DNA from 2 places in the Mycobacterium sp. AMU20-3851 genome. Region 2 is predicted to be linked to the other one. Evidence: predicted binding sites of a transcription regulator. Region 2 holds the regulator's gene; the other holds the start of a gene.
What was found. The regulator LexA, encoded in region 2, represses DNA repair genes until DNA is damaged. The targets are predictions, from matches to a motif close to CGAACANNTGTTCG.
Positions count from the first base shown of each region.

Region 1: a site for LexA is predicted at 4,975-4,988, ahead of cofD (2-phospho-L-lactate transferase). Genes of this name have one in related genera too.

Region 1 covers NZ_CP146371.1:4,289,752-4,296,427, reverse strand. Annotated here, with positions in the region: gene V4U86_RS20495 (glycosyltransferase family 2 protein) at 1-791, shown strand, start outside; gene V4U86_RS20490 (sugar phosphate nucleotidyltransferase) at 820-1,881, shown strand; gene V4U86_RS20485 (NUDIX hydrolase) at 1,889-2,419, opposite strand; gene V4U86_RS20480 (coenzyme F420-0:L-glutamate ligase) at 2,416-3,774, opposite strand; gene cofD (2-phospho-L-lactate transferase) at 3,771-4,769, opposite strand; gene V4U86_RS20470 (WhiB family transcriptional regulator) at 5,283-5,543, shown strand; gene V4U86_RS20465 (metallopeptidase family protein) at 5,560-5,982, opposite strand; gene V4U86_RS20460 (DUF3499 domain-containing protein) at 6,113-6,553, shown strand.
Region 2 covers NZ_CP146371.1:3,382,662-3,389,337, forward strand. Annotated here, with positions in the region: gene V4U86_RS16190 (proteasome assembly chaperone family protein) at 1-468, shown strand, start outside; gene V4U86_RS16195 (alpha/beta fold hydrolase) at 512-1,534, shown strand; gene V4U86_RS16200 (PhzF family phenazine biosynthesis protein) at 1,560-2,258, shown strand; gene nrdR (transcriptional regulator NrdR) at 2,255-2,716, opposite strand; gene V4U86_RS16210 (LysM peptidoglycan-binding domain-containing protein) at 2,779-3,264, opposite strand; gene V4U86_RS16215 (TetR/AcrR family transcriptional regulator) at 3,423-3,989, opposite strand; gene V4U86_RS16220 (oxygenase MpaB family protein) at 4,134-5,087, shown strand; gene lexA (transcriptional repressor LexA) at 5,120-5,809, shown strand; gene V4U86_RS16230 (LGFP repeat-containing protein) at 5,829-6,676, opposite strand, start outside.

The DNA of each region.
Region 1 (6,676 bases), 910 kb from region 2:
CCACCGAACGGCCGGTCACCGTCATCATGGCCGACAACGGGTCCACCGACGGCGCGCCCGAGGAGGCTGTGCAGCGGTATCCGAACGTGCGGCTGCTGCGCACCGGCGGCAATCTCGGGTACGGCACCGCGGTGAACCGGGCCGCCGCCGAACACGTCACCGACGGCGAGTTGTTCATCGTGGCCAACCCCGACGTGCAGTGGGGCCCCGGCAGTATCGACGAGTTGCTGGCGGCCGCCGCGCGGTGGCCGCAGGCCGGCGCGTTCGGGCCGCTGATCCGGGACCCGGACGGGGCGGTGTACCCGTCGGCGCGGCACCAGCCCAGCCTGGTCCGCGGAGGCATGCACGCCGTCGTCGGGCCGGTGTGGAAGTCCAACCCGTGGACGGCGGCCTACCGCCAGGAGCGGCTGGCACCCAGTGAACGCCCGGTGGGCTGGTTGTCCGGGGCCTGCCTGTTGCTGCGCCGCGAGGCGTTCAACGAGATCGGCGGATTCGACGAGCGCTACTTCATGTACATGGAGGACGTCGACCTGGGCGACCGGCTGGCCCGGTCGGGCCGGCAGAACATCTACGTGCCGAGCGCGGAGATCCTGCACGACAAGGGCCACTCGACCGGGCGCGATCCCGCGACGAATCTGGCGGCCCATCACCGCAGCACCTACACTTTCCTGGCTGACCGACATTCGCGCTGGTGGCAAGCTCCGTTGAGGTGGACGATCAGGGGTGCACTGGCAACCCGCGCCGGTCTGGTGGTCCGGAACTCTCGACGTAAACAGGCGAAAGGGCGCTGACGTGGCCAGCACACTCAAACCGTCGGATGTGGACGCGGTGATCCTGGTCGGCGGCCAGGGCACCCGGCTGCGCCCGCTGACCCTGTCCGCGCCCAAGCCGATGCTGCCGACCGCGGGTCTGCCCTTCCTCACCCATCTGCTGTCCCGGATCGCCGCGGCCGGTATCGAGCACGTGGTGCTGGGCACGTCCTACAAGGCCGAGGTGTTCGAGGCGGCCTTCGGCGACGGCTCCAAGCTGGGACTGGAAATCGAGTACGTCGTCGAAACCGAGCCGCTGGGCACCGGCGGCGGGATCGCGAATGTGGCGGGCAAGCTGCGCCACGACACCGCGCTGGTGTTCAACGGCGATGTGCTCTCCGGCGCCGATCTGGGCGCGCTGCTGGACCGCCACGCCGAACACCAGGCCGATGTGACCCTGCACCTGGTCCGGGTGGGCGATCCCCGGGCGTTCGGGTGTGTGCCCACCGACGCCGACGGCCGGGTCACCGCATTCCTGGAGAAGACCCAGGATCCGCCGACCGATCAGATCAACGCGGGCTGCTACGTGTTCCGCCGCGAGATCATCGATGCGATCCCCAAGGGCCGGGCGCTGTCGGTGGAGCGGGAGATCTTCCCGACGCTGCTGGCCGACGGGAACAAGGTGTGCGGCTACGTCGACGCCAGCTACTGGCGCGATATGGGCACCCCGGAGGACTTCGTGCGTGGGTCGGCGGATCTGGTCCGCGGCATCGCGCCCTCGCCGGCACTGCAGGGCGAGCGCGGTGAGTTCCTCATCCACGACGGGGCGGCGGTTTCCCCCGGCGCGCTGCTGATCGGCGGGACCGTGATCGGCCGCGGTGCCGAGATCGGGGCCGGGGCACGCCTGGACGGTGCGGTCATCTTCGACGGTGTCCGGGTCGAGGCCGGGGCGGTGATCGAACGGTCCATCATCGGGTTCGGCGCGCGGATCGGTCCGCGGGCGCTGATCCGTGACGGCGTCATCGGCGACGGCGCCGACGTCGGTGCGCGCTGCGAACTGCTGCGCGGGGCCCGGATCTGGCCGGGGGTCACCATCCCCGACGGCGGCATCCGGTTCTCCACCGACGTCTGAGCCGGCGTCAGCGGCGGGCGGCGGCCGCGAGCGCGAGCAGCGCCGGGTCGTCGCCGGGGAGCGCGTCGAGGCGCCACCAGCGCAGGTCCAGCGACTCGTCGCTGCGGGTGATCTCGGCACCCTCGGGCGCGGTCACCACGAACTGCATGTCGAGGTGGCGGGTCGGCAGTCCCAGCGAGCACGTGATCGGGTGCACGTGCAGTGCGGCCAGTTCCGATTGGATCCGTAGCCCGGCGATGCCGGACTCCTCGGTGGCTTCGCGCAGGGCGGCCGCGGTGATGTCGGTGTCGGACTCCTCGCAGTGTCCGCCCAGTTGCAGCCAGCGACCGACCCGCGGATGCAGGGTGAGCAGGGCGTGGGTCCGGTGCTGATCGAGCACCAGTGCCGAGGCGGTGATGTGCCCCGGTTCGCAGGCGCGCCGGCACGCGTCCGGGCGGCCCAGCACGAAGGACAGGACGGCGTGGCGCAGCGAATCCTGTTCGGGGCTGGGAGCATCCCAATCGGACAGGGTGTCCACGACGGAGGCGTGCAGGCTCATCGCAGCACCAGCAGGCCGTCGGTGGGCGCCGGGTCGCGCGGACCCTGCGGGTCGGCCGGATACCCGATCGCGATGGCGCCCAACGGCTCCCAGTCCGCGTCGACGGCGAGCGCGCGACGCGCCACGTCGGCGGCGAAGATCGTCGACCCGATCCAGCAGCTGCCGATGGTGCGGGCCGCCAACGCCACCAGCAGTCCCTGCACGGCTGCCCCCGCCGCGACGGTGAACATGGTGTGTTCGGCCGCGCTGCGCTGCGGATCCGGATAGCTGTGCGCGCCATCGGGAACCATGAACGGGATGACGAGTTCGGGCGCGTCGTAGAGGATCTGGCCGCGCGCGACCCGGCGGGACACCTCCTCGGCCGGACGGCCGTCGCCGGCCAGGTCGGCCTGCCACTGTTGTTTCATCGCGTCCAGCAGCCGGATTCGGGTGTCCGGATCGCGCACCCACACGAAGCGGACCGGCCGGGTGTGATGCGGGGCCGGGGCGGTCAGCGCCTCGGCGACGGCTTCGGTGATCAGGTCGGCGGGGACCGGTTCGGGGCTGAACTGCCGCACCGAACGGCGGAGCAACTGCGCCTGCTTGCGCCCCAGCTCGATGGACTCGGCGGTACCGAGCCAGAACAGGTCGTCCTCGCCGCCGCGGACCAGGGTGCGTCCGTTGGAGCCGTCGTCATGCAGGTGCAGTCCGCGCACCACCGCGACCGGGACGCCGGTCAGCTTGCCCTTCACCAGATCCCCGGCGGCGGCGAGTTCGTCGGCGACGGCGATCTCGGTGACGAAGAGCTCGTTGCCGTGCGCGTCGTGTGCCCCGGCGTAGCCGTGCAGCACGGTCAGGCCGGCGGCGCCGATGGCGACATCGGTCTGACCGTTGCGCCAGGCCCGGCCCATGGTGTCGGTGACCACGATGCCGACCCGCACGCCCAGGTGCCGTGCCAGACCGTCCCGGATCGCCGCGGCGCTGCCGTCCGGATCCACCGGCAGCAGCGCGAGTTCGCCCGAGTCGATGTTGGAGCCGTCCACGCCGGCGGCCGCCTGGACCAGCCCGATCGCATTCTCGGTGATGAACGTCTTGCCCTTGCGGGCCAGGACGCGCACGGCCTCGTCGTCGATGAGCTTGCGGCGCAGGATGTCTCGCTGCTCGGGATCGGTGGGGGCGGTGACGATGCGGCCCTCGGTCTTGGACAGCACCTTGCTGGTGATGACGACCACGTCGTCGTCGCGCAACCAACTCGCGGCACCGGCGATCGCCGCGGCGAGATCGTCACCGGGGCGGAACTCGCCGAGTCCGGTGACCGGGATGATCTCGATGGGCTTCGCGGTGCCGTGCTCGCCGGCCGGCTGCGGTGCGCTCACAGCGAGACGCCCGCCAGGTGCAGTCCGGCGCGGACCATCTCGGCGGTGGTGGCCGGATCGGTCATCAGCAGCGGGGCCGGCCGGACGTCGACACCCGCGATGGTGGCGGAGTCACCTTCGTCGATCAGCCAGCCGTCCAGGATGCCCACCCCGCTGCGGGCACCGAAATGCGCACCGACCGCCTCGGAGGTCGATTGCACGCCGATCACCGCGAGGCATTCGTCGGCCATGCCGCGCAGCGGCTTGCCGGCGATGATGGGGGAGTAGCCGATCACCGGGGCGGCGGTGGAACGCAACGCCCCGCGGATACCGCCGACGGCGAGGATGGAACCGATGCTGACCACCGGGTTGGACGGGGCGATCAAGACGATGTCCGCGCCGGCGATCGCCTCGGTCACCCCGGGTGCCGCGGTCGCCTTGTCCGCGCCGATGAAAGCGAAGCTGTGGGTGGGGATCTTCGCGCGGTAGCGCACCCACCATTCCTGGAAGTGGATGGCCTTACGTTCCCCGTCCGGATCGGTGACCACCACGTGGGTCTCGCTGCGGTCGTCGCTGGCCGGCAGCAGGCGTGCGCCGGGTGCCCAGCGCGAACACAGCGCCTCGGTGACCGCCGACAGCGGGTAGCCGGCCCGCAGCATCTGGGTGCGCACCAGATGGGTGGCCAGGTCGCGGTCGCCGAGCCCGAACCAGTCCGGTTGCACTCCGTAGGCGGCCAGCTCCTCTTTGGCATGCCACGTTTCGTCACGGTGACCCCAGCCGCGGTCCGGATCGATGCCGCCGCCCAGGGTGTACATGCAGGTATCCAGGTCGGGGCAGATCCGGACACCGAACATCCAGGCGTCGTCGCCCACGTTGACCACGGCGGTCAGTTCGTGTTGAGTGGGCGCCTCGGGATCGGCGGACGGGTCGGCAAACTGCCCCAGAGCCAGCAGATGCTGGACGCCGAGCAGAAATCGGGCGCCACCCACGCCGCCGGCCAGAACTGTCACCTTCACGCTCTCAGACCCTAGGCCAGCCGGCATTGTGAGGTGTGCCCGCCCGGGTGTGGCGAACACGCCGGAGCAAGGACACGCCGGATCTACGTCACGAGATGGTATGAAAAACGGCCCTTTAGCTTGACCGTGGCAGCTAACACGTGTCTAATCACATCAGTGTCATTTCGTGGTTCGCCCGCCGGTTTCGGTGCCGCAGACCGGGATTCGATCATCTGTTCGAATCCGGATGGCCTGACATCACAATAGTGATAGCTGGGGAAGTGCCGAGGGGCTTTGGGGATCCGCAATTTCCGGATCTGGCAAGATCTTTCAGCAGGGGCCCTAAACGGCAACAACGGGAAAACCAATCAGGTGAGGAGGCGGAACATGTCTTTTGAGCAGGTCGATTTCGACCGCGGGCTCCGGTTCGAAGACCGGATGCTCGGTTCAGTGGACAGCGCACCGCACACCACTACCGGCCCGACGACAAGCGATGCGGTTGCGCGCCCGCAATTGAGCTTGGTACCCGAACGTATCGAATTGGCGCTGGATCCGGTCGACGGCTCGTTCGACGAGGACGACCAGTGGCAGGAGCGCGGTCTGTGCGCGCAGACCGATCCCGAGGCCTTCTTCCCGGAGAAGGGCGGATCGACCCGCGAAGCCAAGCGCATCTGCCAGGGCTGCGAGGTCCGCGACCGGTGCCTGGAATACGCACTGGCCAACGACGAGCGGTTCGGCATCTGGGGTGGCCTGTCCGAGCGTGAGCGCCGCCGCCTCAAGCGCGGCATCATCTGACCCGGTTCCGGCCGCGTTACTCGTCGTCCAGCGACGGATCGATGACGGACGGCTCCACGCCCAGATAGGTGGCCACCTGCGCCACCAGTACCTCATGCAACAAATCCGCGAGTTCGTCGGTGTCCTTGGCACGCCGTTCGATCGGCTTGCGGAACAGCACAATTCGCGCCCGCGTGGGATTTCCGCGGACGTCCACCCCGGCCGGGATCAGGCGGGCCAGCGCGATCGGGCCGTCGGCGACGACCTCGGGCGGCCACTGCACACTGTCCGGGTCCTTGGGGGAGATGCGCGGGATCTCGTCGACCGCCACATCCAGATTCGACACCCGCTGATGCCACTGGCGTTCGATGGGTTCGTAGGCCTCCAGGACCGCCATGTCGAATCGCTCACTGCGGCTGCGCCAGCCCGGCACCGTCGGCGGCAACAGCGACCCGCGCATTCCACGTCCGCGTCGGGAGCCCCGATGGCTGCGCTGCACCACGGGACAGATGGTAACGGTTGGAGATCGGCCAACCGATCACGCGCGTGTCCGGGAGCCCGACGCGTCGCCGCACGATAATCTTCCCTGCGTGAACGTTCCCCGTCGCTGCTGCAGGCCAGGGTGCCCGCACTACGCCGTGGCGACGCTGACCTTCGTCTATTCGGACTCGACAGCCGTCGTCGGACCCCTCGCCACGGTGTCCGAGCCGCATTCCTGGGATCTGTGTGTCGTGCATGCCGGCCGGATCACCGCGCCGCGGGGCTGGGAACTGGTCCGCCACGCCGGTCCGCTGCCGACGCATCCCGACGAAGACGACCTGGTGGCGCTGGCCGACGCGGTCCGCGAGGGTCGCGACGGTGCGCAGTCGATGGTGAACGGTGCGACCGGCGTGACCGCCGGATTCTCCGACCCGGCCACCGGTGCGTCCGGCGGATCACTGATGGCGCCCCCGGTCCGTCGTCCGGAACCCAACGGCCGCCGGCGCGGGCATCTGCGGGTGCTGCCGGACCCCGAACCCGGGCCCGAATAGCCCGTCCGGGTCGCCGGCGCGTGCGGCCGCGGCGGTGCGGTCATGTCCGGTTCCCGACGTAGGTCATGGGACCCCCTACGGTCGTCGTGCCGAGACACTAGGCTGAGTGGCCAGAGCAGTCCG
Region 2 (6,676 bases):
CCGTGGGTCGGCGAGGTCCAGGTGCCGGCCAGCGTGTCGAGCCTGCTGGAGTTCCGGATGAGCCAGCACGGCCACGATGCGATCGGGTTCACCGTGCACGTGCCGCACTACCTGGCGCAGACCGCTTATCCGCCGGCGGCGGAGACCCTGCTGGCCGAGGCGGCCAGAGCCGGTTCCCTGCAGATCCCGCTGACCGCGCTGGGTGAGGCGGCGGCCGAGGTGCACACCAAGATCAACGAGCAGGTCGAGGCGAGCGCCGAGGTCGCTCAGGTGGTGACCGCCCTGGAGCGTCAGTACGATGCGTTCGTCGCCGCACAGGAGAATCGCTCGTTGCTCGCCCGGGACGAGGAACTGCCCAGCGGTGACGAACTGGGCGCGGAATTCGAGCGTTTCCTCGCCCAGCAGGCGGACGGCAAGTTCGGCGAGGGCTTCGGCGACGGTTTCTCCGACGGCGGAGAAACGCCCTGATCTGCGGTGCTGACCGCCGACCGATGGCGAGGAACGGCGGGACATGACTGAGCGCAAAACCAACCTGCGCAGCGTGCCGGAGATCTCTCCCACGCTGCAGTTCCGCACCATCCACGGGTACCGGCGCGCCTACCGGATCGCGGGTTCGGGTCCGGCGATCCTGCTGATCCACGGTATCGGCGACAACTCGACGACCTGGCACACGGTGCAGACCATGCTGGCGAAGCGGTTCACCGTGATCGCGCCGGACCTGTTGGGGCACGGTCAATCCGACAAACCGCGTGCGGATTACTCGGTGGCGGCCTACGCCAACGGCATGCGGGATCTGTTGAGCGTGCTGGACATCGACCGGGTCACGGTGGTCGGGCATTCGCTGGGCGGCGGCGTCGCGATGCAGTTCGCCTACCAGTTCCCGCAGCTCGTCGACCGGTTGGTGCTCGTCGGCGCCGGCGGCGTCACCAAGGACGTCAACGTGGCGCTGCGGATCGCCGCGCTGCCGATGGCCACCGAGGCGCTCGCCCTGCTGCGGCTACCGCTGGTGCTGCCCGCGCTGCAGGCGGCCGAACGCATCGGCGGCGCGCTGCTCGGGTCGACCGGCCTGGGCCGCGATCTGCCCGACGTGCTGCGCGTGCTGTCCGATCTGCCCGAACCGACCGCGTCGTCCGCGTTCGCCCGGACCTTGCGTGCGGTGGTGGACTGGCGCGGGCAGGTGGTCACCATGCTGGACCGATGTTATTTGACCGAATCCGTTCCGGTTCAGCTGATCTGGGGCACCCACGACTCGGTCATCCCGGTCAGCCACGCCTGGCTGGCGCATTCCGCCATGCCGGGCTCGGCGCTCGAAATCTTCGACGGCTCCGGACATTTCCCGTTCCATGACGATCCGGATCGGTTCGTCGCGGTGGTACAACATTTCATCGACACCACGATGCCGGCCGAGTACGACCACGAACTGCTGCGCGACCTGCTGCGTACCGGTATCACCGAACGGGCCATCACCGGCTCGCTGAACACCCGGGTCGCGGTACTCGACGCGATGGAAGCCGACGAACGCAGCGCCACCTGAGACGTCACGGACATACCATCGAGGTATGGCCGTCGATGTGACCGTTCTGCGGGTGTTCACCAATTCTCACGGTGAGTTCGGTAATCCACTCGGCGTGATCGACGCCGCGACGGTCGACCCCTCCGACCGGCAGCGCATCGCGGCCGAATTGGGTTACAGCGAAACCGTATTCGTCGATATCCCGGAGCCGGGCGCAGCGAGTGCCCATCTCCGGATCTACACCCCGGCCACCGAGATCCCGTTCGCCGGGCACCCGACGGTCGGCACCGCATGGTGGCTCAAACAGCGGGGTACGCCGGTGCGGACACTGCAGGTCCCGGCCGGACTCGTGCAGGTGAACTATCTGTCCGAGGCCGATGGCGAGTTGACCACGATCAGGGCACGCTCCGACTGGGCCCCCGAGCTGATGATCTACGACCTGAACTCGCCCGACGACGTCCTCGCCGCGGATCCGTCCGATTACGCCGACGACGCCCAGCATTACGTGTGGGCCTGGATGGACCGCGACCGCGGGGCGTTGCGGTCGCGGTCGTTCGCGCCGCAGCTAGGGATCATCGAGGACGAGGCCACCGGCTCGGCGGCGGTGCGGATGACCGATTATCTGAGCCGCGACCTGCACATCACGCAGGGCAAGGGTTCCGAGATCCGCACCTGGTGGGATCCGACGGGGTGGGTGAAGGTCGGAGGCCGTGTCGTGGAGGACACCGGCGTACGGCTGGGTTAACCGGATGAGGAGACGCGATGGGCGCGCAGCGCCTCGATCTCGCGCTCGAAATCATCAGCCGAGGTGAATGACCGGTACACCGAGGCGAACCTCAGGTATGCGACCTCGTCGAGATCGCGCAGGGGGCCGAGAATGGCCAGACCTACTTCATTACTGGGGATCTCCGGCGATCCGGCCGCACGCACCGCATCCTCGACCTGCTGGGCCAGGAGGTTCAGTGCGTCGTCATCGACCTGGCGGCCCTGGCATGCGCGCCGCACACCCCGGATGACTTTCTCTCTGCTGAACGGTTCGGTGACGCCGCTGCGTTTGACGACGGCGAGCACCGCAGTTTCCACCGTGGTGAACCTGCGCCCACATTCCGGGCACGACCGGCGGCGCCGGATCGCCTGACCCTCGTCTGCCTCACGGGAATCGACGACACGCGAGTCGGGATGGCGACAGAACGGACAGTGCATCACCGCTCCTTCGCCCCACCGCAGGTCAACCAACTCGAGTGTCTTCGAGCGTACCTGGGTGATCAACCGATCGGGGCAATGAGGGTCTGGCCGGCCTGCACGGTGCTGGTTTCGAGCTTGTTGAGTTCGCGGATACGCTCCACCACCGGCCCGGCCGGCACATCCGGTGCCACCCGCGCGGCGATGTGCTGCAGCGTCTCACCGGCTTCCACGTACACCACGGACAACCGGGTGGGCATCTGCACGGGTTCCTCGGTGGGACCGCCGAGCTGGGCGACCAGCCCGAGCCACAGGGTGAACCCGCCGGCCAGCAGCGCCAGCAGCACGGTGGCGACCGGGGTGATGGGCCGACGGCGGTGCGAGGCGCGCGACATCAGCACGCCGGTGCTGCGGTAGCCCAGCGGCGCCCCACCGGGGCGCCGGGACTGCACGCGCCGACGGCGAACCACCACGTCGCGGGGCAGCGGCCACACCTCGGGCACCGTCTCCGTCTGCCGGGGACGCGCATCGAACTGCCGGGCGCTGGTACGAGCTTCGAGAATGGTCATCGGACTGCTGCCTCTCGGTAGGGTCGGGCTGGGTCTCGCTTGGCGGCTTTCGCCTCTGTGTTCGAACGATAGTCGATCATGTGTTCGATGGATAGAACACGTGATCGAACTGTTGCCAAACGATAGACCGGACCACCGACAAGTAGTCCGTGCGCGAATCAGCCGGGGCGGCCCGCCAGCAGCCCACTGGATGCGAACTTCAGGCCGCTGCGCAGTTCTTCCAGGCTGATCGGGTCGTCGCTCTCGATATACCGCAGGGTCGTGGCAACGGCCATGTTGAAGAACAGCCAGGCCAGGGCGCGCGGACTCAGCTCGTTGCGGTACTGGTCGCGGTAGTGGCCCATGTGCAGGGTCGTCATCGCCAGCAGCGTCGCATTCAGCCCGGAGACGTTGTCGAAGGTGCGCACATGGTCGGGCCGCTGCGCCAGGTAGCGGATGAGTTTCCGGTTGGCGAGGGTGAACTCGATGAGGATGTCGATGGACGCCTGCATGGCCTCCTCGGGCTCGTGCATGGTCACCGACCGCAGCATGTCCTCGATGGCGGGCGCCTGCTCGGCCGCGAGCCGCTCGATGGCCGCGTCGATGATCTCCTCCTTGTTGGAGAAGTACTGGTAGATGGACCCCTTGCTGATGCCGGCCTGCTCGGCGATCGCATTCGTGGTCAGTCGATCCGGCTCGGTCCGGCGCAGCAGAAGCGCGGCCGTGGACACAATTTTTGCGACCATTTCCCTAGACCGCTCTTGCTGCGGCCGCTTTCTGGGCCCTGAACTGTGTTTATCTGTGGCCATGGAGGCCCCCTTACGCGACTTGAATGCGACCTTTCGGTCATATTAGCGTCGGGTCCTCAGCACGAGGAGGTGCGCGCAGCCATGACTGCCACAACGGATCTGCCCATCCAGGGGAACCACGACGGCGACGAGCGCGAGCTCGTCCCGATGGACTCGCTGACCGCCGAGCACACCGGGCGGTGGACGTTTCTCATCGTCGACGGCGCGGCCTTCATGATGCAGGCCATGCATCCGGTCATCGCGGAGGTGACCGGCCGCTACTCGGCGGCCTTCCACGGCGACGCCGGCGGCCGGGCGATCCGCTCGATCGACTCCGTGCTGCGCTGGACCTACGGCGGCACCGAGGCGCTCGCCGAGGGGGACCGCGTCCGGGCCCTGCACAAACCGCTCACCATGACCAGCGCCGCCACAGGCAAGCAGATCAGCGCGCTCAACACCGAGGCCTACCAGTGGGTGATCGCGACCGGCTACATCGTCACCGCACAGGGCGGGAAGTTGCTGATCGGCCGGGACTTCACCGATGCCGAGAAGGACGAACTACTCCGGGACAACCGGCGGTTGGCCCGTCTGCTCCACGTCCCGATGCGGGGATACCCGCGGACCCGGGTGGAAATGGACGCCTACTTCGAGGCCATGATCGACAAGCTGGAGGCCACCCCACAGGCCCTGCAACTGATCGAGGAGATGGTGACCGGGCAGGTCGACCTGCCGGCCTCGGTACCGGCGCCGCTGCGCCCCGCGGTACGGACGGCGTTGCGGCCCGCTCTGCGGTTCAACTACCTGTCCATCGTCGGACTGCTCGATCCGCGACTGCGCGCCAAGCTGGGGGTCGGCTGGAGCCGGCAGGAGGAGCTGCAACTCCAGCTCATCTACGCCGCGATCCGGACGGCGTACCGGGTGCTGCCGGACCGGCTCACCTACTTCCCGCTGGCCTATCACGCGCGCAAGCACCACGAGTGCCTGCAGAAGATGACGCAGCGGCAGCAGAAGTCGTTTGCCTACCACCTGCCCGACACGCCTCGAACACATGTTTGATTATCTGTCCGGCGGCGACTACATTCGGCGCCATGAGCGAGAGCACCGAACACCCTGAGGCACGCTCCAGTCTGACCGAGCGTCAGCGCACCATCCTGGAGGTCATCCGCACCTCCGTGACCGAGCGCGGCTACCCGCCGAGCATCCGCGAGATCGGCGATGCCGTCGGTCTCACCTCCACCTCGTCGGTGGCCCACCAACTGCGCACCCTGGAGCGCAAGGGCTACCTGCGCAGAGACCCGAACCGCCCACGCGCCGTGGATGTCCGCGGCGCGGACGACAACGTGGCCCCGAACAATGTGACCCCGATCGTGGCAACCGAGGTCGCGGGTTCCGACGCGCTGCCCGAGCCCACCTTCGTCCCGGTCCTGGGCCGGATCGCCGCCGGCGGGCCGATCCTGGCCGAACAGGCCGTCGAAGAGGTCTTCCCACTCCCCCGCGAGCTGGTCGGCGAGGGTTCCCTGTTCCTGCTGAAGGTCGTCGGCGAGTCGATGATCGATGCCGCGATCTGCGACGGCGACTGGGTTGTCATCCGGCAGCAGAACGTCGCGGAGAACGGCGACATGGTCGCCGCCATGATCGACGGCGAGGCCACCGTCAAGACCTTCAAGCGCACCAAGGGTCAGGTGTGGCTGATGCCGCACAATCCGGCGTTCGACCCGATCGACGGTAACGACGCCCAGGTGCTCGGCAAGGTCGTCACCGTCATCCGCAAGGTCTGACGGGTTCGCCCGGGGAGGCTCAGTCGGCCCGGACGAACCCGTTCGTCCGGGCGAACTCCTCACTGGCGAACCAGATCTCGGCCTCGGTGTCCCGGTAGCCGGGGCTACCCGGAGCCCAGTACAGACCCGATTTGGTGTCCGCCTTGATCGGATAGCCCTCCGGCGCGCGGTACCGGTCACCGGTGGCCAGTCGCATCGACGTCCAGCCCGGATCCTCCGGTTCGTCGTCCGAGATGGCGGCGTGCCGGCCACTGGGGAAATCCGGTTCGTAACCGGACCGGACCGCCGTGGTGGGCGGGTCGAAAGTGGGCTCTTCGGACAGCGATTCGATCCGGGTCGGCGCGGTGTCCACCGCGTCGGGATCGGAATCGAAAATCAGATCGTCGGCCGGCGCCTGCAGTTCCTCGAGCTCGTCGCCCTCGTCGGAGTCGAAGTCGCCGCCGTCGAAGTCGCCGCCGTTGTCCTCATCGGTCTCGTAGTCGTCGAACCCGTCGTCGGTGGTCGGTTCTTCCGCGCCGGCCGAGATACTGCTGAAGGCAGGCACCTCGCCGGCCGGCGGTGCCGAGGCCCACAGGCTCTGGGTGGAGTCGTAATCCCGTTCGCCGTACTCGGGCTGAGTGTGCTCGGGCTGCTTGTACTCGGGGTCGTAACCGTGGTCGTTGTAGCCCTGGTTGTCGTAGCCCTGGTCCTCGTAACCGTGGTCGTATCCGTCGTCGGCGTAGCCCGCTCCGAAATCGTCGTCGGCATGGGACCGCCGGTTACGCAGGACCGCGACCGCGACGAGGCCGATCACGCCGATCAGCGGGATCAGGCCGAGCAGCCACCACCAGCGCCACGTGTACCACTTGTCGCCGCTGTCGGTGTCCG